Regions from separate parts of the Rhodococcus sp. WB9 genome, predicted to be linked through region 1. Evidence: riboswitches for the same ligand, from Rfam matches in the RefSeq annotation. Region 1 holds a riboswitch; each other region holds the start of a gene.
The links. A riboswitch is a leader RNA that binds a small molecule or an ion and turns the genes downstream of it on or off. The one in region 1 is predicted to bind cobalamin.

Region 1 (7,385 bases):
CGCCGTCCGCACGGGCAGTCTCGACGTCGCCGTGGTCGAACATCCCGCTCTGCTCACCGGCGTCGACAGCGGGCCGGTGCTGAAGCTTCGACGGTGGGTGGTGGTGCCGGACGACCATCCGGCGGCGGTCGCGAAGAAGGCGCAGGTCCGGATGCTGCGCGGACTGGCCCTCGCCACCGGTCCACGGTCGGACAATCCGCCTGCCCATGACCTGTTCGTCGACCTGTGGCGGGCCCGGGGTGCGGACCCGGACATCGTGGTCGCACCGGGTCCGCGAGAGATTCTCACGCACGTGGCCGCAGGCGGTCATTTCGGGGTGACGGCGACGGCACCGACGGTCATGCCGGGAGTGGCCTGGGTCGATCTGCTGCGTGACGATCTCGCGCTGCGCCTGCGCATCGTCTGGCGCTCCGGGGCCGACGTCGCACCGTCCGCTGCCGCCCTCGACCGGGTGCTGCTGAGGGCCGATCGATGACCGCGTCGGCGGAGAAGCGGCTCCGTGACGTCTTCGCCGACGCCGGTTGTACCGGATGGCTGCACGCGCGCCGCGTCGGGACCCCGATCGGCGATGGGGGTGACATCGCGGTCGGCGCGGACGACCTCGTGGTTCTGGCGTCGGTCTACAAACTTCCGCTACTCGTAGCCCTGTGCCGTGCTTTCGAATCCGGGGAGTTGTCGCCGACCGCGACCGTCCGGATCAATCCGGCCGACTGCACTCCGGGGCCGACGGGGGTGTCGACGTTCCGCGATCCCGTGGTGCTGAGCTGGCGGGATCTGGCGCTGTCGATGATGACCGTGTCCGACAACGCTGCCGCCGACCTCGTTCTCGGGCAGGTGGGACTGGAGAGCGTCGAGCGGGCGCTGTCCGAGTTGGGCATGACGAGCACGCGCATCATCGGCGGCACAGCGGATGCGCACCGCAGCCTGGTGATCGACGCCCACGCGCACACCACTGCCGAAGCATTCGCGGCACTGGCCGACAACGACGAGGCGTGGACCGTGTCCGCCTACGACCCGTCGTATGCGAGCGCGACGACTCCGCGGGAGATGACCTCGCTTCTCGACGCGATCTGGACCGGTAGGGCGGTGCCCGGGCCGCAGGGCGAGTTCGTCCGGCACGTGATGTCCGCGCAGATCTGGCAGCACCGCATCCGGTCCGGGTTCCCGTATTCCGAGGTGGACGTCGCCGGGAAGACCGGGACAATCGGCGCCATCCGCAACGAGGTGGCCGTCGTGACGTTTCCCGGCGAGACTCCCGTCGCGGTCGCCGTCTTCACCCGCGCCGCCCGAACCGATCCCGTGCTTCCTGTGGTCGATGCCGCGATCGGGCACGCCGCCCGGATCGCGGTGACCGAACTCCGCTCCGGCCGCGTCGACTGAGGTACTCAGCCCGGATAACGCCGGGGCGTGAACACCCTCGTTCCGTGTTCGCTCTCGACGACGGTCGTCATGGAGGAGCCCACGATGAGCAGGCACCGCATGTCGATCTCGGCCGGGTCGAGGTCCGCGAGCCGCACGACCCGCACCGACTCCTGCGCGCCGGCCACGTCGCGGCCGATGATCACCGGGGTGTCGGGGGAGCGGTGCTCGAGAACCAGATCGCGCATCGCGGCGACCTGCCAGGTGCGTGACTTCGACGCGGGGTTGTAGACGGCGAAGGCCATGTCGGCGCTCGCGACCGCGGAGATGCGCTGCGCCACCACGTCCCACGGCTTGAGCCGGTCCGACAGCGACAGGACGGCGTAGTCGTGACCGAGGGGTGCGCCGACCCGGCTCGCGACGGCGTTCGCGGCGGTCATGCCGGGCAGGACGCGCACGGGGACGCCGCGCCACTGCTCCTCGGCCGCGACTTCCAGCACCGCGGCGGCCATCGCGAACACACCCGGGTCACCGGACGACACGACGGCGACGCGGGCCCCGTTCTTGGCCAGGTCGAGCGCCATCGCGGCACGTTCGGCCTCGACGCGGTTGTCGCTGGAGTGACGGCGCTGGCCGGGACGTTCGGGGACCCGGTCGATGTAGGGGCCGTAGCCGACGAGATCGGTGGCGAGCGACAGTTCGTGCTGCACTTCCGGTGTCGTCCAGGCCTGATCGCCGGGACCGAGCCCGACGACGACGAGTTCGCCCTGCGGTGCCGCGTCGTCGCGGCGCGCGTTCGACGGGCTGGGCACGATGGCGATCGAGAAGTAGGGGACGTCGCTGTCCGAGACGTCGTCGGCGGCGTCGATCTTCTGCCGGGTCGTGCTGGCCCGCTCGACGTACCACGTCTCGTCGATGCGGCCGGAGTCCTTCAACGCCTGCCGAACGGCCGGGTAGGTCCGTCCGAGCTTCAGGATCGCGGCGGCGTCGGTCTCCCGTAGGCGCCGCGTCAGCTCGCCGGGCGGCAGCGTTCCCGGCAGGACGGTCAGGATTTCCTCGCCCTCGACGAGCGGCATCGCCAGCGCGGCGGAGGCGGCGCTGATCGACGTGACCCCGGGAATGACCTCCGCCTCGAAGCGCTGCGCCAACCTCTTGTGCATGTGCATGTAGGAGCTGTAGAACAGCGGGTCGCCCGCCGCGAGGAGCGCGACCGACCGGCCGGCGTCGAGGTGGGCGGCGAGTCGCTGCGACGCCTCCTCGTAGAACTCGTCCATCGCCCCCTGGTAACCGCCCGGGTGGTCGACGGTCTCGGTGGTGACGGGGTAGACGAGGTGCTCCTCGATCTGTCCCTCACGCAGGTACGGCGCCGCGACCGCGCGGGAGATGCTCTTGCCGTGCCGGGCGCTGTGGAACGCCACCACATCGGCCTCGGCGATGACCCGCGCGGCCTTCACCGTCACCAGTTCCGGGTCGCCCGGTCCGATGCCGACGCCCCACAGTTTGCCGGTCACCCGCTCGTCGGAGCTCATTCGACCTCGCTCGCAATCGCATTCAGCGCCGCAGCTGTGATGGCGCTGCCACCCCGGCGGCCGCGGACCACCAGATAGTCCAGTCCGCGCGGGTGTTCGATCAACGCTTCCTTCGACTCGGCCGCACCGATGAAGCCGACCGGACCGCCCACGATCGCGGCAGGCCGGGGTGCCCCGGATTCGATCATGTCCAGCAGGTAGAACAACGCGGTCGGGGCGTTGCCGATCGCGACGACGGCACCGTCGAGTTTGCTGCCCCACAATTCGAGTGCGGCCGCCGAGCGGGTGTTCCCGATCTGCTCCGCCAGCACCGGGACCCGGGGGTCGCGCAGCGTGCAGAGGACCTCGTTGTCCGCAGGGAGACGCTTCCGGGTCACGCCGGCAGCGACCATCTGCGCGTCGCACAGGATCGGGGCGCCGCCCGCCAGCGCCGCGCGGGCGGCCTTCACGACACCGGGGGTGAACGCGACGTCGTCCACGAGGTCGACCTGACCGCTTGCGTGGATCATGCGGACCACGGCCTGCGAGACGTCCTCGGGAAAGGCACTGAGATCCGCCTCGGCGCGGATCGTGGCGAAGGACTGGCGGTAGATCTCCGCGCCGTCTCGGATGTACTCGATCATCCGCTCACGATAGAGGCACCGCGGTCACGGCTCCTCCACCCGGTAACCCGTCTCCGTGGCGACGACGTCGGCGACCTCACCCTTGGGCCGCCCGCAGCACCGCTCGCAGCCCGACCAGTGCTGCCGGCCCTCCACCGGGAGTTCGCCGCTCGCGACGGCGTCCCGCGCGTCGGATCGCACGTCGGCGAGCGCCTTCTCGCAGCCGGGTTGCCCGGTGCAGGCGCTGACGTTCAGCCACGGCGAGTTCTCGTCGAAGATCAGGCCCATCGGGGCGAGGACCCGGACCACCTGCTCGGCCGACCACTCGTCGAGATCGCACAGCAACACCGATTTCCACGGCGTGACGATCACCGGCTTCTCGACCGCGGCGAGGAACTCGGCCAGCCGGGCATCGAGGATCCCGAACGCGAGGCCGCCGCCGAGGGTCACGTTGCCGTCCGGTTGGTCGAGCCACCCGATCGGCGGCCGATGGTCGTCGAACCCGCTCACCGGGTCGGCGGTCGGTGCGAGCGTCAACGCCGACAGGACCCGTTCGACCCCGTCGGCGATCTCGGACAGCCGCCAGTGCTGATCGCGCAGCTCCAGGAAGACGCGGGCGGCGTTCAGGAGCACCGCCACCGATTCCGTCGCCGCGATCCGGGCACCGCTGTCGCGACCGGCGAGGACCAGGGCGACCTCCGTCTCGCTCACCGCATGGACGCCGAAATCGCCGCCGAGCGCCGACACGTCGCCGCGTCCGTCGTCGAGGGTGAACAGCGTGCGGCCGGGCAGGTCCGCCAGCGCGGCGTCCGCGCACAACGTCCGGTCGAGTTCGTCGACCAGATCCCGCAGGTCCGCGACACCACCGATCCGGCCGGTCAGCGGCGAGACGAGGATGTTGCGGACCCGCTCGTGGGTCTCCGACGGCAGGAGGCCCGCGTCGGCGAGGCGGCGGGCGAACTCCTGCGGATCGCGGACCGCCCGCAGTTGCGCGTTGCCGCGGGAGGTCAGTTCGATCTCGCCGTTTCCGAGGTCGCGGGCCGATTCCGCGAGGGTCTGCAGCTGGGTGGAGGTCAGCACACCTCCGGGGAGGCGCACCCGGGCGAGGGCACCGTCGGCGGCCCGGTGGACCTGCAGCGCGCCGGGGCATGCGTCGGGGCGGGAACGGGAGTCGACCATGGTCCCAGGTTACGTCCGGCCCCGGGTAGCATCACCAGCACTTGCGACAGCAGGAGAGGAAGCCGGTGAAAATCCGGTGCGGTCGCGCCACTGTGAGCCCGCCGAAACCGGTGGGCGAGCCAGACCCTCACCTGCCGTCCTCCGACCTACGGTTCCGCACAGAACCACCGCCACGGGGCGCGACACCCCCAGGAAGGCTCCACACGTGATCCTGCTGCTCTCCACCTCCGACACCGACCTGCTCAGCGCACGCGCCAGCGGGGCGGACTACCGCTGGGCCAACCCGGCACGGCTGCTGGTCGAGGAGGATCTGCCGGGACTGCTCGACGGCGCCGACCTGGTGGTGGTGCGCATCCTCGGTGGCCGGCGGGCGTGGGAGGAGGGCCTCGACGCGGTCCTCGCCAGCGGACTGCCGGTGGTGGTCCTCGGCGGCGAGCACGCCCCGGACGCCGAGCTGATGGAGTGCTCGACGGTCACTGCCGGTGTGTCGGCGGAGGCACACAACTATCTCGCCGAGGGCGGCGCCGACAACCTCGCCCAACTGCACCACTTCCTGTCGGACACCGTGCTGCTGACCGGTCACGGTTTCGAGGCGCCGGTCCACCTGCCGAGCTGGGGTGTCGCGCCGTTCGCTCCCGACGGGAACCCGGACCGCCCCACGATCGCCGTTCTCTACTACCGCGCGCAGCACCTGGCCGGGAACACCCGCTACATCGAGGCGCTGTGCGACGCCGTCGTCGCGGCGGGCGGCACCCCGCTGCCGATCTTCTGCGCGTCGCTGCGCACCGCCGAACCGGAGTTGCTGAACACGCTGCGCCGGGCGGACGCGATGGTGGTCACCGTGCTCGCCGCCGGCGGCACCAAGCCGGCCGGCGTCTCGGCCGGTGGCGACGACGAGGCGTGGGACGTCGCCGCGCTGGCCGCGCTGGACGTGCCGATCCTGCAGGGACTGTGCCTGACCAGCAGCCGTGAATCGTGGGAGTCCAACGACGACGGATTGTCGCCGCTCGACGTCGCCACCCAGGTCGCGGTCCCCGAGTTCGACGGCCGGCTGATCACGGTGCCGTTCTCGTTCAAGGAGATCGACGCGGACGGTCTCTCCACCTACGTTCCCGACGCCGAGCGCGCCTCCCGGGTGGCGGGCATCGCCGTCCGGCACGCCCGGCTCCGGCACATCCCCGCGTCCGACCGCCGGATCGCTCTGATGCTGTCGGCGTACCCGACGAAGCACGCCCGCATCGGCAACGCCGTCGGTCTCGACACGCCGGCCAGCGCGATCCGGTTGCTCACCGAGATGCGGGCCGCCGGATACGACCTCGGCCCGGCGGACGGACCGGATTCCGTGCCGGGTCTCGCCGCCCAGGACGGCGACGCGCTGATCCACGCCCTCATCGCCGCCGGCGGCCAGGATCCGGACTGGCTGACCGCGGAGCAGCTCGCGGGCAACCCGATCCGGATCTCCGCGGCCCGCTACCGCGAGTGGTTCTCGGCGCTGCCCGCCGAACTGCGCGAGGGCGTCGAGGAGCACTGGGGGCCGGCGCCGGGCGAACTGTACGTCGACCGCTCACAGGATCCCGCCGGTGAAATCGTCATCGCCGCAATGCAGTTCGGGAACCTCGTGCTGATGGTGCAGCCGCCGCGCGGATTCGGGGAGAAGCCGGTCGCGATCTACCACGACCCGCATCTACCGCCGAGCCACCACTACCTCGCCGCCTACCGGTGGATCGCCGCGGACGCCGCCGCCGGCGGTTTCGGCGCCGACGCCGTCGTCCATCTCGGCAAGCACGGCAACCTCGAATGGCTGCCCGGCAAGACACTCGGCATGTCCGCGTCGTGCGGCACCGACGCCGCACTCGGCGACCTGCCGCTGATCTACCCGTTCCTGGTCAACGATCCGGGGGAGGGCACGCAGGCCAAGCGCCGTGCCCACGCGACTCTCGTCGATCACCTGATCCCGCCGATGGCCCGCGCCGAGAGCTACGGCGACATCTCGCGGCTCGAGCAGCTACTCGACGAGCACTCGAACATCTCCGCGCTCGACCCGTCCAAGCTGCCGGCCATTCGTCAGCAGATCTGGACGCTGATGCGCGCCGCCAAGATGGACCACGACCTCGGACTCGAGGAACGTCCCGACGAGGACGTGTTCGACGACATGCTGCTGCACGTCGACGGCTGGCTGTGCGAGATCAAGGACGTCCAGATCCGTGACGGCCTCCACATCCTCGGTGCCGCACCCCGCGACGACGCGGAGGTCGAACTGGTGCTCGCGATGCTCCGCGCCCGGCAGATGTGGGGCGGCGAGCAGAACGTCCCCGGACTCCGCGAGGCGCTCGGCCTCAGCGAGGACGGCGACGAATCCCGTACCCGCGTCGACGACATCGAGCAGGAGGCGCACGCACTGGTGCAGGGCATGCACGACGCCGACTGGAAACCGGACGCCGCCGACACCCTCACCGGCGACGCCACCGTCGCGAAGATCCTGCGCTTCGCCGCCACCGAGGTGGTGCCCCGCCTTCGCGAGACCGACAACGAGATCGCTCAGGTGCTGCACGCGCTCGACGGCGGATTCATCGCCCCCGGGCCGAGCGGTTCGCCGCTGCGCGGGCTGATCAACGTGCTCCCGACGGGCCGCAACTTCTACTCCGTCGACCCGAAGGCCGTGCCGTCCCGGCTCGCCTGGGAGACCGGCCAGGCGATGGCCGAATCGTTGCTGGAC
Region 2 (7,385 bases), 3.3 Mb from region 1:
ACGCCGAGACCGATCGCGAGAGTGTTCCGCGCCCACGCCCCGCCACTGCGGAAACGGGTCATGACGAACAGCACCGCGCCGTAGACGGCGACGCGGACCGCGAGTTGTCCGGCGAGGCTGCCGACGTCGGCGTCCGGGCCCTCCAATGCCGTCGATGTGTGCGCGATGGCCTCGACCACGCCGGCGAACAGGGCGAGTCCGAGCAGCCAGTACGCGCGCTCGATCGCCTGCGGGACCGAGGGTGCAGTACGAGTGGTCATGTCCCCATGCTGGTATCGGCGACGTCGCGGCACATCACCCCACGGAGTGGAGTTCACCCCTACCCGGGTATCGATGCGACGTGCTTGCCATCACCCCGGACGAGGGGCACATTGAAAAGCACGTCGTCGGCAGGGAGGCACTGTGCGCGAGCAGACACGACCCGGAGATGCATGGCCGGCGTTGAAGGTGGACGACTGGACGTCGACGCGGGACACCCTGCACATGTGGACGCAGATAGTCGGGAAGATCCGCTTGGCCCACGCACCGTTGATCAACCACTGGTGGCAGGTCCCGCTGTACGTGAGCCCCCGCGGTCTCACGACGTCGACAGTCCCGTACGGCACCGACTGCTTCGACATCGAATTCGACTTCGCCGACCATCGACTGGTGATCCGCACGAGTACGGGCGGCACCGGGACGGTTGCCCTCGAACCGAAGTCGGTGTCCGATTTCTATGCGGAGACGATGGCCACGCTGGCCGAACTGGGCGTGGCGACGACGATTCTGGCCCGGCCCAACGAGGTGGACCCCGCCGTCCCGTTCGCGGAGGACAACCAGCACTGTTCGTACGACAGTGAGTCGGTGCATCAGTTCTGGCGGCAGCTCGTGCAGGCGGACCGCGTCCTGCACGAGTTCCGTTCCCATTTCATCGGGAAGGTCAGTCCGGTGCACTTCTTCTGGGGTGCGCTCGACCTGGCCTGCACCCGGTTCTCCGGGCGAACCGCACCGACTCATCCTGGGGGAGCACCGAACTGCGGAGACTGGGTGATGGTCGAGGGCTACTCGCACGAGCTGAGCAGCTGCGGTTTCTGGCCCGGCGGTGGCGTCGAAGGCGCGTTCTACGCGTACGCCTACCCGGAACCGGATGGTTTCGCCGACTACCCGGTCGGGCCCGACGGAGCCTTCTACAGCAAGGAGAACGGACAGTTCCTGCTGCCGTACGAGACCGTCCGAACCGCAGACGATCCCGATGCCGCACTCTTGAAGTTCCTGCACAGCACGTACGACGCGGCGGCCGAGCGGGGTGGCTGGGACCGGGCCGCCCTGGAGGCGGACCCGGCCCGATGGGACGAATCCCGCTGACGCCCTGACAGGTGGGTCAGGCGACGTTCGCCGACGCGGGCGTCGTGGCCCGGGTGGCACGCTCCGTGAGGAACGCGAATGCCAGTCCGAGAACCAGCCACAACGTGGCCTGCGTCGCGAGGGACGACAGGCGGAACTGCCACAGCAGCACTGCGGGGAAGTCGTCGCCCACTTCGTTGACGGTGGGCAGAACGAGGTATCCGATGGTCACCACCACGAGGAACGCGAGAACCGGCGCCGCGATCCGCACCGACAGGAACTCCTGCGCTGCGACGGCCTTCGCCGCGAAGACGGAGGCCACCACCGCGAGCAAGCCCAGCACGACTGCGGCAAGCCACAGCCCGGTGCGCTGGGTGATCGTTTCGGGGTCTCCGACAGCGGGCGGGTTGGCGGGGTACTTGAAGAACGGCACCGCCTCGATTGCCAACCAGCCCAACGTGGCCAGTGTCAACCCGAGCAACGGCCCCGACAGCGTCGTCAGCCGACGCGCGTAATTCGCGACGACGGCGAAGATCGCTCCCAGAGCCAGGCCCGCGAGGGAGGTGGCCAGGAACAGTCCGAAGCGCTGTCCGTCCCGGCTGACCAGTGCGTCTTCTTCGTCGTGCGAGTGCCCGGCCGGCTCCGCTGCCTGCGTGGCATCGTGCGAGTGGACTTCGGCTTCGGCAGCGCTGTTCGACTCTTCGATCGCGATGGCCGCATCGATGTGCGACTCACCGAGGACGAACGCGACGCCACCGGCCAGGATGCCTGCGATCAGGCCGGCCAGCAGGCCGCGGATGAGGAGTTTCGTGAAGGAATCGGTCAGTGGCATGGCAGACCCAGGAGGTGGCGCCCGTCGTGCATCAGTTCGTGCATGTACATGCCACTGCGCGAAATCGCGCCCTGGTCGAAACCAACGAGGTAGAGAGCGAGCATCGCGAACAGAACGATCGCGAAAGAGATGACGGCGAGTCGGGTCGTGTCGACCGACGAGCCGGGTGCGTAGGCGAGTGCCATAGTTCCTCCTGGGATTTCGCGTCCCCTAGGTCCAGGCGATGGCCGCAGTATCTGGCTGTCGAGGTGGTTCCGGTGAAGGACTACTCCGATTTACAGTGGCGCGACCGCTCCGGGATTGCACCGGATTCCTGCCGAACCATCGCTTTGTCCTGCGAACTTTTGCACCCGGCGGGCCGTCGTGTCAATCCTCCCGCTCGGCCCTGGCTCTCAGTTCTTGTTCGCCGCCGCGACGTCGAGAACGACCTCGAACTCGAGCAGCGAAGCTCCGGACGCCACCGGCTTCTTCTGTTCACCCGCGTGTGCCTCCCGGGCCGGACCGTCGCGCCACGCCGCGAATGCCTCTTCGCTCTCCCACTGGGTGACGACGAAGTAGCGGTTCTCGCCCTTGACGGGGCGCAGAAGCTGGAATCCGAGGAAGCCGGGGGAGTTCTCCACGGCGTGCGCGCGCGCTGCGAAGCGCTTCTCGAGTTCGGGGCCCGCGCCCTCGGGGATTTCGATTGCGTTGATCTTCACCACTGCCATGCGGGCGAGATTACTCCGCTAGCGTCGGAGGGGTGGCGGGTGAGAGTGCGTTGCACGACGAGGGCGGGACGGGACAGCCGATTCTGCTGTTGCACGGGCTGATGGGCAGCGCCCGGACGTGGGGCCGGCACGTGCCGTGGTTGCGCGAGCACGGCCACGTCTTCACGTTCGACGCCGCAGGTCACGGCAGGCCCGCACCGTCGCGGTTGACGACGGAAGCGTTCGTGGAAGACCTGGCCGCCGTACTCGCGCCCTTCACCGAGCCGTGGGTGGTGATCGGGCACTCGATGGGCGCCCTGCACGCGTGGTTCCTTGCGGCCGAACACCCAGAGAAGGTATCGGCGCTCGTGCTCGAAGACATGGCCCCCGACTTCCGGGGCCGCACCGCCGCGGACTGGGCGGCGATGATCTCGAACTGGCCGCAGCCGTTCGCGACCCGGGAAGACCTGTTCGAGTTCTTCGGTCCGGTTGCCGGACAGTACTTCCTGGATTCTTTCGAGAAGCGCGCCGACGGCTGGTACCTGCACGGGGACGTCGACACGTTCCGCGACATCTCCGAGGAGTGGGGCGGCAGGCACTTCTGGGACCAGTGGGCGTCGATCACGGTTCCGGCCCTGCTGATCGAGGGGGAGTTCACGATCACCCCCGACGGTCAGATGCGGACCATGGCGGAGCGGCATCCCGGCGCCGAGTACGTCCGCATCCAGCGGGCCGGGCACCTCGTCCACGACGACCAGCCGGAGCAGTACCGGAAAGTGGTCGAGGAGTTCCTCGACGGGCTGGGCTGAGAGCCACCTCGTCCGCTGCGCAGGAGATTGTGTTCTTTTTTTCGCTTTATGGTCGAGGTATGGCCGCTCTGATGAACCACACGGTGTTGCTGCCGGGCGCCGACGATCGGGCCTTCTCACCGCGTTGAAGTATGTTATCGCTGGTCAGGATGATGTGACGATCTCGACTCCGGAGGTTCGGCGCCGTTGCCGGACAGTGTCCGGAGGCTGCTCGTCGACGCGGTCACGGCTCTGGATCGGGGGCAGGCACCGGCGGGTGGAGTTGGCGGACGTGCTGGCCTTTCGACAACACGAGCGCGCGACGCGGTCAGGTGTTCGAGGAGATGGCGCACGAGGAAACCCCAGACCCCGGCGACGCCGCTGACGGCTTCGTCTCGACCCGCTGATCGAGGGGCAGGGCAACCGTGGCTGCCTGTCGGGTAGTTCTCGACGCGTGCGTCCGGCTTCCGCAGCTGACCGACGAGCAGATCGACTCGTTGCCGCCCGAGGTGCGGCAGACGTACCGGCAGCTTCGTGCGGTGGATCCGGCCGAACTGGTGCGGTTTCTCGGGCATACAGATCTGGTGAATGCGGCGTGGGCATTCCTGATGCCGGTGTGTGTGGACGGGGATCTGCTGTCGGTATGGCCGAACGTGGATCCCGACTTCCGGGCGGTACTGGCGCAGAAGTGGGTGCGTGCAACCACTATCGGATGACTGTTGACGATGGGATGGTGAGGCGGTTGAGGCGGCCCTTGCCGGGCCGCCGGATCATCCGCTGTGGGTGCATTTCGAGCGCGTGCACGTGCGGTCGTTCGGGGCGATGCTGCCAGATCCGGCGACGTGGGGAATCGGTTCAGCCACCAGGATGGTCGCCCCGGGGTCGAGGCGCTCTACGTATTCGACGCCTCGGCGCTGGAGGGCGATCTGTGGCAGCCGAACGATCCCCGGTACGTGTGCCCGGTCCTCATGCATCTCGTCGACGGGCGTTGGCTGGTGCGAAATCTGGGGTCGGAATCGGACCCTGCGATTACCACCTGAACCTACGTGGTGGGGGCGGGGGTGGATGGTTGCCAGCCCCTGGGTATCTATCGCGCGACGCGGTGAAACCTCACGCTGGTTGAACGCCCGGGAGTCCGGGAGTTCCACGTATTGCTGTACTCCACGACCTATTCGAAGGCGCACATGTATTTCGACTTCCGTGACAAGCCCGACCGTCTCTGTGTCAAAGAAATGGTTCATGGCTACAACATATCCAGCTGCTTGTTCGTAGCCGTCGAGCTGGAGCTCGCCGATCTGCTGGCGGGGGGCCCAATGGCGCTTGCCGACCTCGCCCAACGAAGCGGCACTGATCCCGATGCGCTGAAGCGGATCCTCCGCCTACTCATGAGCGCGGGGATCTTCTCCGTGGACGAGCAGGACAGATGCGCACTCACGCCGCGAGCCGAATTCTTGCGCAGGGATAATCCGGAATCGATCGCAAGCGAGGTGGAGCTCTTTGCCGGCGCAGAAACGTACCTGGCCTGGAGCGAGCTGCTCCAATGCGCACGTACGGGACAGACAGGATTCGGCCAGTTCTTCGGCAAATCGCTCTTCGACTACCTGGCCGAGCACCCCGACTCCGCCCAGCGCTTCCATCTGGGCTGGCACGAGATCTCGATCCGCACCGGTCTCGAGACCGCGGAAGCGATCGATTTCACGGACAATCGGCACGTCGTCGATGTCGGCGGTGGCTACGGCATCGTGACCGCCCAGCTGTTGCGCAAATACGATCATCTGCGGGGCACGATTTACGACCTGGAGTTCTCGCTGGCCAGGGCCGGTGACACCTTGCGGGAATATGGCGTCGATGAGCGGTGTGGCATTGTGCCCGGCGACGGTTTCACAGAGGTGCCTGGCGGGGGCGACGTCCACCTGCTCAAGAGCGTTCTTCACACGATGAACGACGACGACTCGGTACGCGTCCTCATCAATTGCGCGAACGCACTCGCGCCCGGCGGCAGGATCCTGGTCCTGGAGCGGGTGATCAGCGAGGACGGCGGATACGTCTGGGGAAATGTGGTGGACGTCGCCATGCTGGTCATGACGGGCGGCCGGGAGCGAACGATTCAGGACTACGCGCGCCTATACGAGCGCGCAGGCCTCGAACTCACCGGCAGTACGCTCCTGCCCTGCGGCTTCAGCGCAATCGAGGGCCGGAAGTGAGACCGGCCGGACGAGCGCGACCTCCGGGAATCAGCGGACCTCGAGGAGCTGGGTCGGCATGGCTCACATTTTGATCGTCGGCGGACATGACGAGACTTTCCGAATGATCGAAGATCTACCGGTCGAGCTGTCTGTGTTTCAGAATTCCGAATCGGTCACCGCGCGGCAGGCCAGGCGCGCCCACCGGCTGTGCGTATTCGACTACCGCAACCAGGCAGAGGCGCTCAGCATGGCGCAGGAGCTGCACGAGGTTGAACCCGTCGATGCCGTCGTGTCATTCACCGAGCACGGCCTCATGCCGGCCGCCGTGATCAAAGAGGCATTGGGCATCAAGGGCAATGCGCGGGAAGCCGTCCGGTTGACCCGCGACAAGATCGCCATGCGCGAGCACCTGGCCGGCCGTGATCTCGGAGCTGTGCTGACCCGAAGCTGCGATTCGGCCTCCGAGGTACGGAGCTTTCTTCAGTCAGTGGGCGGCCCGATCATCGTCAAGCCGGCTGAAGGCGCCGGCAGCTCCGGTGTTCTTCGCGTCTCCAGCCTTGACCAGGTCGAATCCGCATTCGCCTGCTCTCGCGGCGAGTACCCCGGGCCGACTCTCGTCGAAGAGTTCATCGACGGCCCCGAATACAGCGTCGAATCCTTCACCACGGATGGCCGGCACGAGATCATCGCGGTGACCGCAAAAACCACCACCGGCCCGCCACGGTATATCGAAACCGGTCATCTGATGCCGGCCGTGCTCGCGGCATCGGCCCTTGCCGAGCTCCGCGATCTCGTCACCGATTTCCTCAGTTCGATCGGTCATTCCTTTGGGCCGGCCCATACCGAAGTGCGTATCGGTTCGGCCGGGCCACGGATCATCGAGGGCAATACCCGTCCTGGAGGCGATTTCATTTGGGAGCTGGTGCACCGTGCGATGGGTCGCGATCTGGTCCGGGAGTCGATCTGTCATCTTGCCGGGCTGCCACCGCAATCGCGAGCACCCGGGCGCGGTGCAGGCTGCGTCGCATTCTTTGGTTACGAGAATGTGGTGATCGAACGCGTGCAGGGCATCGAAGCCGCGCGTCAGGCCGAGGGGGTCATCCGGTTGCAGTGTTCTCTCGAACCCGGGCAACACCTCGGTCCGCTCCGGTCCTCTGCGGATCGTCAAGGTGTCATAGTCGCGGTCGGCACTGATCTCGTGGACGCCGAGCGCCGGTTGGCTGAGGCGCAGGCTCGGATTCGGGTGGAGACGAGCGTCTACGTAGATCTCGTACTATCTGCCACTGGTGTGGCTGATGGTTGAGATATACGTGTGTCATGGCTACCCGCATCACCGTGTGGTGGTGTGGGTTGGACCGTCCCACACCGACGCTTCGGGTGCAGGAACATGCTGTTTCGGAGTCACCCCCCGCCCGCGGTGTCACGGTGCGGAGGCTGCGGCGGACCCGGCGATGCCGCGGCCGACGCGGTGTCGGACTGGTCTTGTCCCGGGACTTTCGGACCGGCGCGTGCTCGGCGACCCGAACCGCGGGCAGCTGCCCCCGCCGCCGGGTCACCTTGTTCTTACCGA
Region 3 (7,385 bases), 1.3 Mb from region 1:
GCGCCGCGTCGTCCGTGCTCTGTCCCTTCGCCGCCGGGGAATCGGGGAGCATGCGATACATCTGGTGCATCACGCGATCCTTGACGGCGGGTGCGAAGACGTGGCCGAGTTCCCCGAGCGTGCCGGTCGGGACGTCGATGCGCTTGGGGCGTTCGATCAGCGCCCGGACGACCATCGCGGCCGCCTTCTCCGGCGAGGTGATCGGTCCGACGTTGTACCGGCCGGTGGGCGCGATCATCGGCGTCTCGACCAGTGGCATGTGGATGGTGGTGAACGTGATTCCGTCCGAAAGGGTTTCGGACGCCGCGACGTCGGTGAACCCGTCGAGGGCCGATTTGCTGGCGACATAGGCGGCGAACCGAGGCGTCGCGCCCTGGACCCCGGCGCTGCTGATGTTGACGATGTGCCCGAACCGCCGCTCGCGCATCTGCGGGAGGAAGGCGAGGACGAGCCGGACCGCGCCGAAGTAGTTGACGGCCATGGTCCGCTCGAAATCGTGGAGCCGGTCCGTGGAGTGGTAGAGGCCCCGACGGATCGACCGGCCGGCGTTGTTGACGAGCATGTCGACGTGATCGTGCTCGGCGAGAACGGCTTTGACGGTGTGCTCGACCGACTCGTCGTCGGTGATGTCGCAGGGGTAGCCGTAGGCGTCGCCGCCCGTCGCGCGGATCTCGGCCACCACGGCGTCGAGTTCCTCGGTGCGCCGGGCGAGGAGAATGACCTTCGCGCCCTTGCGGGCCGTCGCGATCGCGGAACTCCGGCCGATCCCGGACGACGCCCCGGTGATCACCACGTGTCTGCCCACGAGCGGTCCGGCCGGATGGGGCCGGCGCGCCCGATCGGGATCGAGGTTCTCGCGCCAGTACGACCACAGCCGGTCGGCGTACGACGCGAACCGCGGGACGTCGATGCCTGTGCCGCGCAGCGCCTCCCGGGTGTCGTCGTTCACGAACACTGTGGGCAGCGTCATGTTCTCGACGAGTACCGGAGGGATGCCGAGCGCGCCGAGCACCGCCTTGCGGCCCGTGTCGAGGGCCGAGTCGGGGGTGGGATTGAGGAAGGGGCGGACGAGTCCGCCGGGCAGTCCGGTTGCGGGATGCGGCGCCCCGGCAGCCTTGGCGAGCGCTGCGTAGATCTCGCGGACCGGCTGCGGACGTGGATTGACGAGATGGAACGTCTGGCCGTCCCTTCCGGGTGCGGACATCAACTCCACGATGGCCGTGGCCACGTAGTCGACGGGTACGACGTTGGTCGATCCGATCCGGGGGACGGCCACGGGGATGGCCGCGGGGAGTTTTGCGAGCGCCGCGATGGCGGGGAAGAGATAGTACGGGCCGTCGATCTTGTCCATCTCGCCGGTGACCGAACTGCCGACCACCGCGGAGGGCCGGTAGATGCGCCATCGCAGGCCCTCGGCTTCCCGCACCAGCTTCTCCGCCTCGAACTTGGTGCGGTGATACGGGGTGGGGAATCCCTGCCCGAGATCGAAATCCGTTTCCCTGAACGGACCTTCGTGATCCCCCGCGACGGCGATGGACGAGACGTGATGCAGAGTCGCATCCAGTTCCCGGGCCAGCGCGATCACCGAGCGGGTGCCGTCGACGTTCGTGGTTGCCTGTTCGTCGCCCGCCGTGAGGTCGTAGATCGCGCCGAGGTGCAGGACGTGATCGGCTGCCGGCGCCGCGGTGAGTCCGAGGCCGGGCTCGGTCAGGTCGCCGATCAGCGGATGCACCCGTTCGCCGCCCGGCATGCCGTCGACGAGCGCCTTCCAGCGCGCGACGGACGCGCGCCGGACGAGGACGTGGATCTCGGCTGATGCATCGCGGTCGAGGATGAGTGGCAGCACGTGCCGACCCAAAAATCCGGTTCCGCCGGTGACGAGGTAGGTGGCCATGACCCGAACTTACTCCAAAGTAAGATAATGCACTAGTGGCCCAGACCCACCTTGGCGTGCACCTTCTTCATCCAGGCCGGGGCCCACCAGTTGGCCTCGCCCATCAGCTTCACGAGGGACGGAACGAGGAGCATGCGGACCACCGTCGCGTCGACGACGAGTGCGACGATCATGCCCACACCGAGGAACCGCATGATCGACAGACCGGAGATGGTGAACGCTCCGGTCACCACCACGAGCAGCAGCGCCGCGGCCGTCACGATGCGGCCCGTGCGCTCGGTGCCGAAGCGCACCGCCTCCTCCGTGGTCGCGCCGGCCTCGTGCGCCTCGACCATGCGTGACATCAGGAACACCTCGTAGTCGGTCGACAGGCCGAAGACCACGGCGAGGATGAGGACCACGAACGTCGCCTCGAGCGGTGCCGGACTGACCCCGAGCAGACTCGCGCCGTGGCCCAGCTCGAAGATCCAGGTGAGTACACCGAACGTGGCGGCGAGGCTCAGCCCCGCCATCGCGACCGCCTTGATCGGCAGCACCACCGAGCCGAACGCCAGGAACAACAGCACGAGCGTCGAACCCACCATGATCGCGATCATCACCGGCATCCAGTGCACGATCGCCGCGTTCCCGTCGTCGACGGTCGCCTGACCGCCGCCGACGAGGAGTTCGGTTCCCTCCGGCGGCGTGATGGCACGGAGTCCGTCCACTGCGGCGCTCTGGTCGTCGGTGGTGACGCCTTCGGAGTAGACGGCCTGGACCGCGACCAGCTCGTTGCCGGACGCGACGACGGTGGCCGCCCCGATGCCCTCCACCCGGCCGGCGGCCTGGGCGACCGCGGCGCCGTCGGCGGCGGTCGGGGCCGTGCCGTCGGTGCCCCGGAGGATGAGGGTGGCGCCGTTTCCGGTGGTGGGAAACTCGGTGGTGAGAGTGTCGGTGGCGATGCGGGCGGGGTCGTTCTCCGGCAGCGCCGTGTACGTGACCTCGCCGAGTGACGCGCTGAGCAGGGGCGAGGCGAGGACCATCAAGCCCGCGACGATGCCGACCGCGATGGCGACCGGCCGCCGCATCACCCACGTGACGACGGAGCCCCAGAACGTGCGGGCGCGAACCTCCCCACGCTGCGCCGCATCCTTGCGCCAGGTCAGTGCGTTGATGCGATGACCCAGGATCGCGAGCAGCGCCGGGACCGCGGTGAGTGACAGCAGCGCCGCGCTCGCGACCGCGGCCATCGCACCGAACCCGAGCGACTTGATCACGTCCTGCGGAAACACGAGCATGCCCGAGAACGCGCACACGAGAAGCAGACCGGAGAACAGCACGGTGCGGCCCGCGGTCAGGACGGTGCGCCGGGTCGCCTCCGCGACGTCGGCGCCGGACTCCAGTTCCTCGCGGAAACGTCCGACGATGAACAGGCCGTAGTCGATCGCGAGCCCCAGTCCGAGCAGGGACGCCACGTTGATCGCGAACGAACTGACGTCGGTGAACAGGGTCAGCAGGCGCAGGGTGGCCAGGGCGCTGAAGATCGAGAGCAACCCGACGAACACCGGAACGGCCGCGGCCACCAGTCCGCCGAAGATGAAGACCAGCAACACGAGAGTGATCGGGAGCGCGATCGCCTCGGCCAGCACCAGGTCCTGTTGCAGCCGGTTGTTGAACGCCACACCCACCACCGAATTTCCCGCGAACTCGGTGTCGATGCCCTCCACCTCGAGCTTCGGCAGCAGGTCGTCGAACGTGGCGGCGGTGATCCCGGCGTCGGGGTCGACGGTGATCGCGGCCGACGCTTTGGTGCCGTCCTCCGACACCATCAGCTGCTTCCTCGCCGCGTCCGCGGTCCAGTACGACGTCACCGAGTACGTGGGCACCTCGGCGGCGAACCGGTCGAGACTCGCGGTGACCTCGGGGCCGATGTCGTCCAGGGTCTTCCCGTCGGGTGCCGTGTAGATGGCGATGATGTCCGGCGTCTGTGGACCCAGGTTGTCCTGGACGATCCGGGCCACTTCGGCGGATTCGCTACCGGGATCGGTGAAGCCGCCCGAGCTGAGTTTCGCGAAGACACCGGTGCCCCACGCGCCGCTCACCAGAACGGCGACGACGGCGAGGCTCAGGACCCACCATTTGCGTGAAACAACGGTCGAGGCCCAACGTGTCATGCGTTATCTCCGGCTTGTCTGGGGCGGGCAGCTGCGACTGCCGACTGTAGTGCGGATCGGGGTGTCACCGACGGGGGTGTGATGCGGCTCCCGGCAAATCGTGCATACTCGGCATCGCACTTGCAGCCACACGCACGGGGGAAGCCGGTCCGAATCCGGCGCTGACCCGCAACGGTAGGCCACCAGATTATTTCGGTGGCGAGCCCGATTACCCGGCGTGGGGTGTGCGACATCCTTTTCGTCGTGGTCTACGAAGCGGAGTCCTGCAGGCGCCGCACAGGGCGTCTGCTGACTTCTCATTCGTGGCTCTGAGCCGCAATGAGGTTTACATGCACGGTCAGTTGTTCAGAAGTACCGGTCTGGTCACGCTCGCTGTGACCGCGCTGGTGGTCGCCGGGTGTTCGCGCGGGGAGTCCGTGGGGCAGACCGCTTCCGCCGAATCCTTCGCCGAGCCGGTGTCCGTCACGAACTGCGATCGAACGGAGACGTTCGACGGCCCGCCCCAGCGCATCGTCAGCATGAACGATCACGTCACCGAGGTGCTGATCGAGATGGGGGCCGGCGACCGCATCGTCGGCACGGGGTACGGCGACGCGACCCCGTTGCCGGAGTTCGCGGACGCCTTCGCGACGATCCCGAAACTCGCGAAGGAATACCCGGCCCGGGAGCAGATCCTCGACCTCGACCCCGACCTGGTGGTCGGTGGAATGCGGAGCGCGTTCGACGAGAAGGAGGGGCGGTCGCGCGAATCCCTCGGCGACCAGGGCATTCCCACCTTCCTGTTCTCCGAGTACTGCGGGCAGGGTTTCCCCGACATCGGTCTGCTGCGCAGCGACTACACGCAGCTCGGCGAGATCCTCGGAGTCCCGGACCAGGCGCGGGCGATCACCGACCGGGTGACGTCCGGATTGCAGGCAGTGCGTGACGAGATCGCAGGCACCGCACCGGTTCCGACGTTCTTCTACGATTCCGGCGAGGACGTCCCGCTGACGATCGGCGGTGTGGGAGTCGGCCAGCTCATCGCGGACCACGCGGGTGCGGCCAACCTCTTCGCCGAGGGGGAGAAGCCGTATTCGAAGTCCACCTGGGAGATCATCGGTGAACGCGCCCCGGAGGCGATCGTCGTCCTCGACTACGGTACGACGAGTGCGCAGGCGAAGATCGACTTCCTGAAATCGCACCCGATCATGTCGACGACACCCGCCGTGAAGGCCGGCCGGTTCGTCGTGGTGCCGCTCGACGACTTCTTCGAGAGCCCGCGCCTGGTGCGGTCGGTGGAGACGATCGCGCGGGCACTGCATCCGGACGCCGTCGGCGCGCGATGACCGTCACCGTCGAACGTGCGGCACCACCGGCGCAGGCGCCGCACCCGGCCCGCGCACGCCTCGGCTTCGTGGGCCTGATGGTGCTGCTCGCACTGACAACCCTGTTCGTCGTCGGCCTCGCGGTGTCGTTCGGTTCGGTGCGCATCCCGGTCGGCGACGTCTGGGCGATCGTCGCGCACCGGGTGGCCCCCGGCGCATTCGAGTCCTGGTGGTCGCAGGCGCGGGAGTCGATTGTCCTCGACTCCCGGCTGCCGCGGGCGCTGACCGCGGCGGCAGTCGGTGCGGCGCTGGCCCTGGCAGGCGCCGTGGCGCAGGCGGTGACCCGCAATCCATTGGCCGATCCCTATCTGCTCGGCGTGTCCTCGGGGGCGGGGTTCGGCGTGGTGGTGGTGACGGTGCTCGGGCTCGGGGTGGGAGCACTCGGCGCGTTCACCGTTCCCGTCGCGGCGTTCCTGGGCGCGATGGTGCCTCTGTTCCTGTCGCTGGCGATCGGCGGACGGTATCCGCAGCCGACGGCCGTCATCCTCGTGGGTGTCGCGTCGGCGCAGGTGTTCTCGGCGCTCATCACGTTCTCGATCCTGGTCGTCGCGGACGAGCATCAACTGAGTTCGGTGATGCACTGGCTGGCTGGCGGGTTCGGCGACTCCCGCTGGTCGACGGCGATCTTCCCGGCCGTGGCACTCGCGACGGTGGGGGCCGCGATGATGCTGAGCGCGAGCCGTATCGACCTGCTGCAGGCGGGAGACGACGGCGCCGCCGCCCTCGGCATGAACGTGCGGCGCTTCCGCGTGGTGCAGTTGCTCGGTGTGTCGATGCTGGCCGGGGCCGCCGTGTCCGTCGCGGGCGGCATCGGCTTCATCGGTCTGCTGGTGCCGCACCTGGCCGGGTACGTCGTCGGTGCGCGGGCGGTGAGGCTGCTGCCTGTCGCCGCATTCCTCGGCGCGATCGCGATGGTCGCTGCGGACACGGCCGCGCGGTCTGTCGCACGGAGCATCGAGATCCCGGTCGGCGTCGTCACCGCGTTGGTGGGAGCGCCGATCTTCATCTGGATGCTCTACCGGCAGTACCGGAGGGCCGAACAGTGACCGCGCTGAGTCTGCAACGGGTCCGCGCCGAACTCGGGTCGCGGGAAGTGCTGCACGGCGTCGACTTCTCCGTGCGTCCCGGTGAGGTGCTGGCGTTGGTCGGGCCGAACGGTTCCGGGAAGACCACCGCGCTGCGCTGCTGCTACCGCGCGCTCACCCCGACCGGGGGCGCCGTCGTCGTCGACGGAGCGGACACAGCCGATCTGGGCCGGCGGGCACTGGCCCGCACCATCGGCGCGAGCACCCAGGAACCGCGGGTGTCCGCGGGACTGACTGTGCGCGAATCCGTTTCGCTCGGACGCGTGCCGCACCGGGGCTGGTTCGAACGGGCGAACGGCGCCGACGGCGAGATCGTCGAGACGTGCGTCCGTCAGGTGGGGCTGGCCGAACTCGCCGGTCGCGACGTCCAGGCACTGTCGGGTGGGGAGCGTCAGCGGGTGTCGATCGCCCGGGCTCTCGCGCAGCAGCCGAGGGTGCTGCTGCTCGACGAACCCACCAACCACCTCGACCTGCGGCATCAGCTGACGGTGATGAACCTGCTGCGTGACCTCGCGTGCGACGGTCTGGCGATCGTCGTGACCATGCACGACCTCCGGCTGGCGGTCGAGTACTGCGACACGCTGGCCGTGATGCACGATGGACGGGTGATCAGCACCGGTCCGCCCGTCGACGTGCTGGACGACGCCGTGCTCGGCGGGGTGTTCGGCATCCGCGCGATCGTGCGGTCGACGCCGCGGTTGTCGATGGAGATCCTGGGGTTGGCCGATGGATGAGCAACTGCGGCGTGTGTACGAGCTGACCGCTTGCCGCGTCCCGATGATCGCCGACCAGATCGAGTACTCCGGCGCCTCCTCGTTCCCGGCCGTGCGCCTGACCGATCCGGGCTGGCTCGCGGACCGGGTCGCGGACACGGCGAGGCGGTGGGGCA
Region 4 (7,385 bases), 2.7 Mb from region 1:
CCGAGCGGGTGCCCTTCTTCAAGAACCCGGTCTCGTCGAGAATCAACACACCGGACGGATCCGCAAGATGATCGACCACATAATCGCGGACGTCGTCGCGGACCGCGTCGGGATCCCAGTCCGCCGTCGAGAGCAGTCGCTGCATCCCGTCCGGCAACCGATCGCCCGCACGCTCGGACAGGGTCCACGAATTCTTCCGTTCCTCACCCGAGAGCAGCCCCTGCACGTATTCCACCGCATGCTTGCGGGGCTCGGACCTGGCGAAACGATGCCCGATCAACGCATCGATCTCCGCCAGCCCCTCCGCCCACTCCTGCACATGCGCCACGCACACATCATCGCCCACACACGGACCATGCATCCTGCGACTGCCGGAACCTGCGCCGACACACCGACAAGATCAAAATAAACGCGACTGTAGTACTAGCAGCCGTCATGGTGGTCGCCGTCGGGTCGTCGGGGCTGTCCGCCGGCGTCTTCCTCGCCGTCTCCGCGGTCATGCTGTTCCCCGCGTGGCTCGGCGGGATCACCGCCCTGACCGTCGCAGTTCTCGTGGAAGTGATCTCCACGGTGCTGGACTGGGGGTCCGGCACCGGGCTCTCGCTGGGCGTGTGCGCGGCAGCGTTCGCGATGTTCGGGGTGACCAAGCTGATCAACCGCAACATCGAACTGGTCCGGGAACGGGAAGCGAGCGAACGGCTCGCGGTGCAGGAGGAACGCACCCGGATGGCCCGCGACCTCCACGACATCCTGGGGCACTCCCTCACCGTCATCACCGTCAAGGCCGAACTCGTGGGCCGGCTCCTCGACATCGACATCGACCGGGCCCGCACGGAAGTGGCAGACCTGGAACGCCTTTCCCGCGACGCGCTCGCGGACGTCCGGCAGGCCGTGCAGGGAATCCGGGGGCTGTCGCTTCCGGTGGAGATCGCCCGGGCCGGGGAAGCGTTGCGGTCGGCCGGAATCGAGGCGGAGCTGCCCAACAGCACCGAGTCGGTGCCCACCGGACTGCGCGAGTTGTTCGCGTGGACCGTCCGGGAGGGTGTCACGAACGTGGTCCGGCACAGCGGCGCAACGCACTGCTCGGTGACGGTGGGCGAACGCGAGGTCACCGTCGTCGACGACGGCGCCGGGTGTCGTGAATCCGTGCACGGGAACGGGCTGGTGGGCCTTCGGGAGCGCGCCGCCGCCGCCGGAGCCCGGGTCGTCATCACCCATCCGCAACCCGGCGGGTTCTCGTTGCACGTGCTGAAGGAAGAGGCCCCGTGACGATCCGGCTGCTGCTCGCCGACGATCAGGCACTCGTCCGCGGTGCCCTCGCCGCCCTGCTCGACCTGGAGGCGGACCTCACGGTCGTCGCGGAGGTCGGGCGCGGCGACGAGGTCGTCGCGGCGGCGCGCGAGCACTCCCCCGACGTCGCGCTCCTCGACGTCGAAATGCCCGGCCTGGACGGAATCGCCGCGGCCACGGCACTGCGGACCGAGATGCCGCAGACCCGCGTCCTGATCGTGACGACGTTCGGTCGTCCCGGGTACCTGCGCAAGGCACTGCAGGCCGGTGCATCGGGGTTCGTCGTGAAGGACACCCCGGCCCGGCAGCTCGCCGACGCCGTCCGGCGCGTCCATGCCGGACTGCGCGTCGTCGACCCGGCTCTCGCCGCCGACAGTCTCGTCAGCGGGGAATCACCGCTCACCGACCGGGAGACCGACGTGCTGCGGGCGGCGCGGGACGGTGCGCCGGTCGCCTCGATCGCTGCCGCACTGTTCCTGTCGGCAGGCACGGTACGCAATCACCTGTCTTCGGCGATCGGCAAGACCGGCGCCAGCACCCGCGCCGAGGCCGTCCGCGCCGCGGAGTCGAACGGCTGGCTGTAGGCCCTCCGGGCTCGTGCGCCTTTTTGGGCTCTACTGACTCATTCGTGGGTGGGTTCGGCCGGGTAGTTGTGGTCGAGCGCCCCCGAGGCTGAGCATCGCGAGTGCGATGACGGCCTCGGGGGTGTGGAACCCGAATCCGCGTCGGGTGATGAGGCGGATTTTGGTGTTGACCGATTCGATGCGCCCGTTGGACAGGCCGTGTTCGATGGCGGCGAGGATGGCGGGTTTGTGGGCGCGGATGCTTTTCTGCAACGCGACAAAGGCCGGGATCCGGGACCGTCTCGCCCAGCCGATCCATCGATCGAGTTCGGTGGCGGCGTTCTCGGCCGGGAGTTGGAAGATCAACCGCAAGGTTTCCTTGAGTAGGTAGGCGCGGTGCAGCACCGGGTCGTGCAGTTCGATCCACCGTAGCGTCGCCTGCTGCCCGGTGGTGAGGGTGTCCGGGTTCTTCAGCAACGCCCACCGGCTGCGTTTCACCGTTTGAGCTGGTCCGGCCTTCGGGCGGCGGCGTGGTTTCCAGCCGCCGCCGCGGGAGGCGTTCTCGGTGGCCCGGGCCCGGTTCCACGCGGCCCGGCGGACCGCGTCGAGGGCTTCGGTGGCCCAGGCGACCACGTGGAACGGGTCCGCGCAGCGGATCGCATCCGGGCAGTACCGGGCCACCACCGATCCGATCCACCCGGCCGCGTCCGAGGTGACGTGGGTGATTTTCGCGCAGCGTTCGGGCCCGAGCCGGTCGAAGAACCCGGACAGGGTGGCCGCGTCGCGGCCGGGGGCGGCCCACACCAGCCGGCCGGAGTCGTGGTCGACGACGACCGTCAGATACTTGTGGCCCTTCTTGTAGGAGATCTCGTCGATCCCGATCCGACGCAGCCCGGCCAGCGGGTCCCGGGCGGGTGCGGTGTCGGCCCACACCCGGTCCACGATCGCCCCGACCGTGCGCCAGGCGGTGCGCGTCACCTCGCAGGTCGCGGCCTTCGAGGTGTGCGTGGCCAGCCACGCCACCGTCTGGTCGAACGCGTGGGTGTGCCCGGCGCGGTGCCGGGCCCAGGGCACAGCGGCCACCGTGACCCCGTGTTCGCGGCAGGACACCCGTGGGGCGTCGGCCTCGATAAAGGTGCGGACCAGGCCGCAGTCCGGGCCGCGCCATCGCCGCCGCCCGGTGCCGCCGTCGTAGCCGGGGCTACGGCGACCGCACAGCCCGCACCGGGACCGGGCCCGGGCCTGCGGCCGGACCGCGACGATCACCGCCACGGCCGTGGCATCGAAATCAACGTGCTCGATCACCGTCTTTTCGACACCCAACACCTGACGCCATATCCTGGCTTCGCGCACGCCGTTCTCCCACACATGTAGCCGACTGACCCTAGACAAGCCAGAACGCTACTGGGACAACGGCGTGCGCCCCTACGATGCCCAGCTACCACCCACGATCACAGCAGTAGAGCCCCTTTTTGGTAGTTGGGGCTACCAAGAAGGCGCACGGGCCGGAGGCCTATGCTGGCCGGTGCAGCTGGTTCGCCCGGCACGGTCGTGAGGAGCCCCGAAGACCGCACCTGGCGTCGAAGCACGTCGGCCTCTCCGGAGTCCGCGTGTGAGAGGGAACCCGGTGAGAATCCGGGACTGTCCCGCAGCGGTGAGCAGGAACGACCGCCGTCACCATGCACTGGGCAACCGCCTGGGAAGCGACGGCCACTAGGTCCGGTGTGATGTCACACCGGCTGCCTGCAAGTCCGAAGACCTGCCGACTGTGTCGGGCACGCCGTGCCCGACGGTTACCGCCTCGTGGATTGGGCGTGTAGACCTTCTCGCGCTGCAGCAGGTCCCTGGGCTCGAGAGGTGTACCCGTTTGCCGGCGGTAGCCGTACCGCGTACGCAACTGGAGATACCGTGACATTTTCTTTCACCGCGACCGTGCTGGGCTCACCTCGCATCGGTCCGAATCGCGAACTGAAGAAGGCCGTCGAGTCGTACTGGACCGGCCGCCTCGACGCCGAAGGGCTCGACGCGCTCGCCCAGGATCTGCGACGCCGGACCTGGACGAGATTGCGCGACGCCGGGCTCGACTCCGTTCCCGTCAACACGTTCTCGTACTACGACCATGTGCTGGACACCGCGGCGATGCTCGGCGCCCTGCCCGACCGTGTCGCCGGCATCGAGAGCGACCTCGACCGCTACTTCGCCGCCGCCCGCGGCAACCACACGATCGCCCCGCTCGAGATGACCAAGTGGTTCGACACCAACTACCACTACCTGGTGCCCGAGATCTCCCCATCGACGACGTTCGCCCTCGACCCGTCGAAGGTGCTCCGCGAACTCGAAGAGGCACGTGCCCTGGACATTCCGGCCCGCCCGGTGGTGGTGGGTCCGGTGACGTTCCTGCTGCTGTCGAAGGCCGTCGGCTCGGAGGTACCCCTCCTCGACCGCCTCGACGAACTGGTCCCGCTGTACGCGGACCTGCTCGGTCGGCTCGCCGACGCCGGCGCCGAGTGGGTGCAAATCGACGAACCCGCGCTGGTCGCCGACCGCACACCGGAAGAGATCGCGGCGGCCAAGCGTGCCTACGACCGGTTGTCCGCGGCACCGTCGCGGCCGGCGATCCTCCTCGCGTCCTACTTCGGCAGCCTCGGTGACGCACTCCCCGCCATCGCCTCGACCGGTGTCGAGGGAATTGCGATCGATCTGGTCGCCGGATCCGACACTCTCGCCACCGTTCCCGATCTGACCCGCAAGCACGTCGTCGCCGGCGTCGTCGACGGACGCAACATTTGGCGCACCGACCTGGACGCGGCACTGGCGTCGCTCGGCACCCTGCTGGGCAGCACCGGTTCGCTCGCCGTCTCGACGTCGTGCTCGCTGCTGCACGTCCCGTACACGCTCGACGCGGAGACCGGACTCGACAAGGCGCTGCGGTCGTGGCTGGCGTTCGGTACCGAGAAGGTCCGCGAGGTCGTCACCCTCGGCACCGCACTGACCAGCGGTCGTGAATCCGTCGAGGACGAGTTCGCGCTCGCCCGCGCGGCGGCGTCCACCCGCAGCACCGACAGGCGTCTGCACGACGCCACGGTCCGTGCCCGGCTGGACGCGCTCACCGCGTCCGATCCGGGGCGCAGTCCCGCCGCGGAACGTCGGGAAGCCCAGTCGGCGCTGTCGCTTCCGGTGCTGCCGACCACCACCATCGGCTCCTACCCGCAGACGACGCAGATCCGGGTCGCGCGCGCGGCGCGGCGCAAGGGTGAGATCGACGAGTCCGAGTACCTGAACCGGATGCGCGCCGAGGTCGCCGATGTGGTTGCGCTGCAGGAGAAGCTGGACCTCGACGTGCTGGTGCACGGCGAACCGGAACGCAACGACATGGTGCAGTACTTCGCCGAACAGTTGGACGGGTTCTTCGCGACGGACAACGGCTGGGTGCAGTCGTACGGCAGCCGCTGCGTCCGCCCGCCGATCCTGTACGGCGACGTGCGCCGCAGCCACCCGATGACGGTCGAATGGATCACGTACGCGCAGTCACTCACGCAGCGTCCGGTGAAGGGCATGCTCACCGGTCCGGTGACGATCCTGGCGTGGTCGTTCGTGCGCGACGACCAGCCGTTGGCCGACTCGGCCAACCAGGTGGCGCTGGCCATCCGCGACGAAACGGTGGACCTGCAGGGCGCGGGCATCCGGATCGTCCAGGTGGACGAGCCCGCGTTGCGCGAACTGCTGCCCCTGCGGGCCGCGGCTCAGCCGGCGTACCTCGACTGGTCGGTCGGGGCGTTCCGTCTCGCGACGTCCGGGGTCTCGGACTCGACGCAGATCCACACCCACCTCTGCTATTCGGAGTTCGGTGAGGTCATCGAGGCCATCGCGAGGCTCGACGCCGACGTCACCTCCATCGAGGCCGCGCGCTCGCACATGGAGGTCCTCGACGACCTCAACGCCGTCGGCTTCGATCTCGGCGTCGGCCCGGGCGTGTACGACATCCACTCGCCGCGGGTGCCCGGTGTCGAGGAGATCGCGGCGTCGCTGCGGGAGGCGCTGAAGGCGGTGCCGGTGGAACGGCTGTGGGTCAACCCCGACTGCGGTCTGAAGACCCGTGGTCCCGCCGAGGTCGAGGCGTCGCTGCGGAACCTCGTCGACGCGGCGAAGCTGGTCCGCGCGGAGCTGTAGGCGGCTCCGCGGCCCGTGAGTGGTTGAGGAGTCTCTGGACTCGTCAACCACTCACGGGGCCGAAGGCCCTGCTCTGCGACGGATTCTCACCGAACCGGCGACGGTAGGCGGCCGCGAAGAGGCCGAGGTTGACGTATCCCCACGCGCCGGCGATCGAGGCGACGGTCTCGCCCGGCGATGCGGTGAGCAGTTCCTCCCGGATGCCCTGGAGGCGCTGCTCACGCACGTACTCGGCCGGGGTGGTGTTCAGGTATTTCCGGAACGACCCGGACAGGGTGCGGACGCTGACACCCACCGCGTCGGCGATGTCGGAAGCGGTCGGCAGTTCGCGGGCGTACTCGCGGATGTATTGGACGGCGTGCCGCACATAGCCGGGCGCCGCCGGGCCGGTGGACCTGTCCGGGTCCACTCCGGCACGAGCCGCCCATTCGGTGAGCAGGTGCCCGACCAGCAACTCCTGCAGGTTGAGTCCGATGCGCCCCTCGGTGGCGTGCCCCGGTAGCTCTCCCGTCGTCCGCATCGCGTAAGCGAGCAGCGCCTGCCAGCCGGATCCACCGCCGCCGATGGCGCATTTGCGTTGCCAGAGAAGATCTCCGGGGTCGAATCCCCACCAGCGCACAGCCGTGTCCGTGAGCAACGCATGGGGAACGGTGAGATTGAGCTGGACGTGGTCGGGCGAGAACTCGACGAGGTAGTCGACGCGACTGCAGTCGGCGACGAACGTGTCACCTGCCGGTGTGTCCGCGGTGGCGTCGTGGTCGAGGTGGTGCCGGGCGTTGCCCCGGATGGTCGTGAGAACGAGCGCGTTTCCTGCGTCGGACGAGAAGTCGCCGACCGAGACGGGGATTCCGTAGGAGAACCGGGTGACGGTGATGTCGCCGATCTTCGTGGAGTACATGCTCGACCGGGGCGACAGCCCGACACCGAGCGGACGCACGACATAGGGCATGTACACGCGGTCGGACCAGAGTTGGATCTCGCTCCAGTCCTCCGACGCTCTGCGCTCGGCGGCCGTCGGCCGTCCCACCGCAAACGGATCCAGCACGACCATGCGTCGAGTATTCCACCCGCACGGGGCCGAAGGCCAATTGCTTATATCGTGAGTGTGTGCTCATAATATGGGTGTACCTGTGACACCAGTCACTACCCCGCCTCCTCGATAAGGACGCGCACATGTCAGACGTAGCAATCCTGATCAACACCACGGTCGCCGTCGCGGCGGTCGTTCTGATGATCGTGCGTTTCAAGTTCAACCCAGTGGTGTCACTGGTCGTCGGATCCGCCTACCTCGGACTCACGACGGGACTCGGCACGGCCGAAACGGTGGAAGTCATCAGCACCGGTTTCGGCGACATCATGGCC

Region 2: linked by a shared signal. The riboswitch ahead of FND50_RS04410 (CbtB domain-containing protein) and the one ahead of cobN (cobaltochelatase subunit CobN) in region 1 are both predicted to bind cobalamin.
Region 3: linked by a shared signal. The riboswitch ahead of FND50_RS13645 (ABC transporter substrate-binding protein) and the one ahead of cobN (cobaltochelatase subunit CobN) in region 1 are both predicted to bind cobalamin.
Region 4: linked by a shared signal. The riboswitch ahead of metE (5-methyltetrahydropteroyltriglutamate--homocysteine S-methyltransferase) and the one ahead of cobN (cobaltochelatase subunit CobN) in region 1 are both predicted to bind cobalamin.

The regions. Positions count from the first base shown of each region.
Region 1 covers NZ_CP041769.1:4,259,017-4,266,401, reverse strand. Annotated here, with positions in the region: gene FND50_RS19575 (LysR family transcriptional regulator) at 1-475, shown strand, start outside; gene FND50_RS19570 (serine hydrolase) at 472-1,380, shown strand; gene FND50_RS19565 (precorrin-2 C(20)-methyltransferase) at 1,386-2,888, opposite strand; gene FND50_RS19560 (precorrin-8X methylmutase) at 2,885-3,511, opposite strand; gene cobG (precorrin-3B synthase) at 3,536-4,669, opposite strand; cobalamin riboswitch at 4,676-4,819, shown strand; gene cobN (cobaltochelatase subunit CobN) at 4,875-7,385, shown strand, end outside.
Region 2 covers NZ_CP041769.1:912,762-920,146, forward strand. Annotated here, with positions in the region: gene FND50_RS04395 (hypothetical protein) at 1-260, opposite strand, end outside; gene FND50_RS04400 (DUF5996 family protein) at 403-1,344, shown strand; gene FND50_RS04405 (CbtA family protein) at 1,361-2,155, opposite strand; gene FND50_RS04410 (CbtB domain-containing protein) at 2,146-2,340, opposite strand; cobalamin riboswitch at 2,363-2,496, opposite strand; gene FND50_RS04415 (antibiotic biosynthesis monooxygenase) at 2,548-2,862, opposite strand; gene FND50_RS04420 (alpha/beta fold hydrolase) at 2,895-3,650, shown strand; gene FND50_RS35970 (hypothetical protein) at 4,055-4,345, shown strand; gene FND50_RS04435 (methyltransferase) at 4,814-5,833, shown strand; gene FND50_RS04440 (ATP-grasp domain-containing protein) at 5,892-7,118, shown strand; partial or broken gene FND50_RS36655 (zinc ribbon domain-containing protein) at 7,073-7,385, opposite strand, start outside.
Region 3 covers NZ_CP041769.1:2,967,576-2,974,960, forward strand. Annotated here, with positions in the region: gene FND50_RS13635 (SDR family oxidoreductase) at 1-1,894, opposite strand, end outside; gene FND50_RS13640 (MMPL family transporter) at 1,927-4,047, opposite strand; cobalamin riboswitch at 4,148-4,282, shown strand; gene FND50_RS13645 (ABC transporter substrate-binding protein) at 4,377-5,372, shown strand; gene FND50_RS13650 (iron ABC transporter permease) at 5,369-6,457, shown strand; gene FND50_RS13655 (ABC transporter ATP-binding protein) at 6,454-7,230, shown strand; gene FND50_RS13660 ((2Fe-2S)-binding protein) at 7,223-7,385, shown strand, end outside.
Region 4 covers NZ_CP041769.1:1,538,212-1,545,596, reverse strand. Annotated here, with positions in the region: gene FND50_RS07400 (IS701 family transposase) at 1-361, opposite strand, end outside; gene FND50_RS07395 (sensor histidine kinase) at 436-1,269, shown strand; gene FND50_RS07390 (response regulator transcription factor) at 1,266-1,874, shown strand; gene FND50_RS07385 (ISL3 family transposase) at 1,905-3,206, opposite strand; cobalamin riboswitch at 3,428-3,635, shown strand; gene metE (5-methyltetrahydropteroyltriglutamate--homocysteine S-methyltransferase) at 3,762-6,023, shown strand; gene FND50_RS07375 (AraC family transcriptional regulator) at 6,067-7,074, opposite strand; gene FND50_RS07370 (GntP family permease) at 7,197-7,385, shown strand, end outside.